2 regions of the Colwellia sp. SU-HH01172 genome follow, and region 1 is predicted to be linked to the other one. Evidence: riboswitches for the same ligand, from Rfam matches in the RefSeq annotation. Region 1 holds a riboswitch; the other holds the start of a gene.

The links. A riboswitch is a leader RNA that binds a small molecule or an ion and turns the genes downstream of it on or off. The one in region 1 is predicted to bind lysine.
Region 2: it holds a riboswitch for lysine, as region 1 does, so the genes downstream of both, dapA (4-hydroxy-tetrahydrodipicolinate synthase) here and lysC (lysine-sensitive aspartokinase 3) in region 1, are expected to answer to the same signal.

Annotation. Positions count from the first base shown of each region.
Region 1 covers NZ_BAAJMB010000002.1:125,096-127,568, reverse strand. Annotated here, with positions in the region: gene lysC (lysine-sensitive aspartokinase 3) at 1-1,079, opposite strand, end outside; lysine riboswitch at 1,342-1,542, opposite strand; gene AC27JP_RS07610 (substrate-binding periplasmic protein) at 1,767-2,473, opposite strand, start outside.
Region 2 covers NZ_BAAJMB010000001.1:1,131,723-1,134,195, forward strand. Annotated here, with positions in the region: gene AC27JP_RS05005 (2,3,4,5-tetrahydropyridine-2,6-dicarboxylate N-succinyltransferase) at 1-597, opposite strand, end outside; gene dapA (4-hydroxy-tetrahydrodipicolinate synthase) at 594-1,610, opposite strand; lysine riboswitch at 1,691-1,889, opposite strand; gene AC27JP_RS05015 (DsbA family protein) at 2,007-2,473, opposite strand, start outside.

The sequences.
Region 1 (2,473 bases):
GCAACACTAATTTCACTAGTGGTGATCAAATCAACACTTAATTGGTGCTTTGCTAATACCGTAAAGACTTTCGCTAAAAAACCACTGGCATGCAGCATTTCCGGGCTTTTCACCGTTACCAAAGTTTGTTCGCGACGCAAGGCAATTGAGCGATAAGTTGGGTTAGAGTCCACTTGTCGTTGTATTCGAGTGCCACCAGCATCAGGCTCTTTACTGGAACCAACAAAAACAGGAATATCTTGCCGCATTGCCGGAATAAGTGTTGCTGGGTGTAAAATTTTAGCGCCAAAGGTCGCCATTTCAGCCGCTTCACCAAAGCTAATTTCATTAATTGAACGAGCTTGCTCGGTAATGCGAGGATCTGTGGTAAAAATACCGACCACGTCAGTCCAAATACTTAAATTACTGGCTTGAATAGCTTCGGCAAGTAATGCCGCACTATAGTCTGAGCCGCCACGGCCCAATGTTGTCGTATTCCCTTGCTCATCACTACCAATAAAGCCTTGTGTAACGATAATCTTATCCGCTAATTGCGGTAACAACAGTTCTTGGGCATTTTCTGCTAATTGTTGTAAGTCAACTTGTGCTTTACCGTATAAATCATCGGTTTTCATCACTTGTCGAGCATCAAAATAATGACCGTTCGCATCAATACTTTGCAAAACTTGGGCAAAAATACGTGAGCTCATTTGCTCACCAAAACTGAGAATTTCATCACTGTTTTGTAAACAATGTTGATTTGCTTGTTGCTGCGCGCATAGTGCTAAGGCATTTAATAGCTGCTCAATTTCTAAGTTGAGTGCTTGATGACAGGCTAAATGTTGGGTAATAGCAAACTGAATACGGCTAATATCAGCAATGATATCAGCGCGTTCTTGCTCAGGTACATTTTCTTGACTCAACCTAACTAAGTGATTCGTAACCCCTGCGCTAGCCGATACAACGACCAGGCGATTACAACTATCTTTTTTAATAATCTCTGCGCAACGCAGCATGGCATGATAGTCGGCGACACTGGTACCGCCAAACTTTGCTACGGTAATTTCATCAGCGCTTGCTTGATTTACCACTACTGACATGCAAGTTCTCCATGAAGTCGAGATTGAACGAATGTAGCGCAATTACTAATTTGTTGCAGATACATAGCCATTAACGTAACAACCAATGCGTTACTATGATTTATTTGCTGAGATATTAACATAAAAATTCTCCCTAATAGCCCAATTACCATCAATTTAATTAAAATAAACTGCATAAAATAAGCTAATAAAAAACAGGAAGAGCATGACTGAGCGTAGAGTGAATAATGGCTGAGGAAACTCATTATTCAGGCGGTACTTTTCAGCCAGAAGCTCTCCACCCAAATCAAGAAAATACTATTAAAAGCCCCTTCTTGCGGTGACAGCCCTAAGGATTCAGCCCTAGTGACCGAATGCGATATGCCACCCATATCAACATTCTCGGCAATTGTCCCCATTAGTAACCATCAACGGATGTGGTTCCTCGTGTTACCTACCTGGCAATTGCACCTCTTCTGGTGAGTAAAATAGCAACTCTTTCTTCAATAAATTCTTACCACTAGCGATAAGAATTGAATTGAGTAAAAGTTCTAATTTACTACAGCGCTATTTAACCCCATTTGATTAACCAGGTCAATAGACTTTTAGATGTCTAAACAAATTTAATTAAGATAGCGATTAATTTAGTTATAAAAAATGCATTTTAAAGGTGTGGACGTAAATTCTGCAGCATCTAGCGAGTAATAGTTAGTTACAGCGCTGTGCTAATCTTTCAATATTCCATTTTTGGGTGATTTTACCTAATGTGCCGTTACGCTTAATTTCGCTAAATGCCGCTTGAAAATGTTCGATAATTTCTCTATCTGTATTGAGGCCAAAGGCTATACTCAAGGGATTCGAGATCACTTTATTTTCATACATTCGCTTTACTTTACTAAGATCAAGGCCGAGTTTTCTGGCTGCTAATCTTAGTGAATATTCCGTCGCAAGAATAAAATCAGCCCGACCAAGAAACAGCATTTCTATACTTTGTTCTTCGTTTGACGTTAAGTAAACATTAGTAAAATTATTGTCTAATAAATATTGTGCACTGATAGAAAATCTGGGGGCGGAAAATGCTTTATCTTTTAAAGCCTTATCAACTAACTTGTTTTCAGAACCATTATGGCGAAGTGTCCAATAGCAGAGCTTTTCTTCAAAAATTTCTCCAAGCCATAAAAAATCTCGATCTCGGCTGTCCGATTTAGTAATGGAGTAGATCATGACATTTTCTGAGTATAGCGCGGTATTGTAGGCACGAGCCCAAGGCATCACTTCTATTTTTGCTGTCGACTGTGCTTGTTGAAGTAATGCTTTTATAACGTCAGTTGAAAAGCCCCCCAAAGTACCGTCGTGATTATAGACTTGATATGGCTCTAATAACTCGGTAACAACTTGTATCTCGTACTGCGACA
Region 2 (2,473 bases), on a different contig from region 1:
ATCTGCGCCTTTTTCTAACATAATATTATTGACGCAATCATAAACAGGTACCGATGCAGAAAGCGAAACGCCTGGTGCTAATACTGCGCCTTTTTTAACGACAATGCCCTCAACGATAATCACTCCTGCACTTAAGAAGGCATTATCTTCAATAATAACTGGGCTTGCCCCAATCGGCTCAAGCACACCACCTATTTGCACCGCGGCCGAAACATGAACATTTTTACCAATTTGCGCGCATGAGCCGATAAGTGCATGGCTATCAATCATGGTACCGCTGTCAACAAAAGCACCAACATTAATATAAGCCGGCGGCATAATAATAACGCCGGGTGCGACATAGGCTCCACGACGAACGGAAGAGCCTCCTGGCACCATTCGAACATTGTCACTGACAGAAAATTCACGCGCCGGTAAATTATGCTTGTCAACAAAGCCCTGATAAATACCATCAAATTCAGTATTATCGCCCGCCTTGAAAGCGGCTAAAATTGCTTGTTTTACGTCAACGTTAGCACTCCAGTTGCCACAATGGTTTTGCTGTGCTGCGCGCACGGCGCCGGTTTCTAATGCTGTTAAAGTTTGCTGCCAAGTCATTGATTTACTTCTCTTAGAATAGTTGGTGTTATAGGGCTTGAATAAAGGCTACTTTGTTGGTTTTCATTTTCCGCTCTCGCCGGCTTGTCTGTGTTACTAAGCGGCTGATTGGCCAACCACTGCTGAATTTGTTGATGAACAATATCTAAGCCATGCTTATTTGATAGCTCTTCATAACACAGAGGTAAACGCAAAGTTGGCGTGGCAATAACAGCTAGCTCCGCCATCAGTACTTTTACCGGAATAGGACTAGCCACTTGAAATAGCGCTGCAATAGCATTTTGCCAAAGTGGAAACAGGCCGTGACATTGCTGAGCTAGCGTTAATGCTACATAGCGCTGCGTCGCTTCAGGCCAAACATTTGCACAAACGGATACTAGGCCTTGTACTCCAGCACTAGCAAGATAAGGCATCATGGCATCTTCACCACTATAAAGTTCAAGGTCAGGACAATGTTGGCGGTAAGCCAGTAACTTATTAAGGTCACCACTCGCTTCTTTAAGCGCCCAGCAATTCTCATGATGTTGTAACGTTTGTAATGCAGAAATGGCAATTTCAACGCCGCTTCTTGATGGCACGTTGTAGATCATGCACGGAAGTTTTGCCGCATCGAGCAAAGCTTGATACCAAGCCGTTTGACCTACTGGCCCAGGCTTAGCGTAAATAGGACTGCCCAACAAATAAGCAGAAATAGGCAGTTGATTACATTGCTCTATCCAAGCGATTTGCGCAGAAAGATTAAAACCACCAACGGCAACCATTAATGGTACATCTAGTGATAAGGCCGCAACAAACTTAACGATGGCAAGCTGTTCTTCGCTCGTTAAAGCCAGTCCTTCACCTGTACTACCCAGTAGTAAAATACCGTTGTTGGCCGCATTTTGTTGCAAAGCAACATGTTGTAAGCTGTGATAGTCAATGGCACCATCACTTAATAATGGCGTGATCAAAGCCGTCCAAACAATGGGCTGTTCGGCTTTTAGACATTTTTTTGAGTGTGTTATTTGATTCATTTCTCTCGAACTCGTTTCGTTCGGAGAACTTTTAGGCGCTTGCGAAAGCCAAATTCTAGAGATGAATTTTAGCCTTAACAAAGGCCAGAAGCTCTCCACCTATTAGGTGACAGTTGCAAGGATTCAACCTAGCGCTAAACGTAAAAACATTTAGCGACAACAACCGATATTTGTATCATCAAAAATACAATTACCTCGGCGTTTTCCCCCCTCATTATTGTTCACTAGAGTTTGATCTCTTCACAATAATTACCTGGTAAACGCTCCTCTTCTGGCCCTTCATCATTAGATCAGTTTTTTACTAACTAACCTAATTGGAATAAGGGACATATTTATTAAAACATTTAAATCTAAGCTTCGTCAATAGACGTCTAAACGTATATGCTAATTAAAAGCTTAATTAATTGATAAATTTGATTTTATTTCTTTCTCTAAAAACGAGATTCGGTCTTGTCCCCAAAAACTACGATTATTCAATTTAAAGCAAGGCACTCCCCAGAACTCTAGTTTCGTCAACTCTCTTTGATTGCTATCAGCCCATATTTGCCAGTCATGCTCCGCTTGATAAGTGTTGGCATCTTGATAATCTAGAGCTAAGTTATTGACAATATTTTTGATATTTTCTGGATCAGCCAAATCAACGTCATCGACATATACCGCACGAAAACACGCTAACATATATTCGTTTGCTTTACCTTGCTGTTGAGCGTAAGCAAACATGCGATAAACATTAATAACGCCAGCACCCAGTGGATCAACAAAACCGTTAAATTCAATGCCAAGCTTTTTCGCTTCTCTTAATGCATCTAAGTAGATATATTTTTGTTTCACAATAGGAATTGACGCTCCGCGCATTAATAACG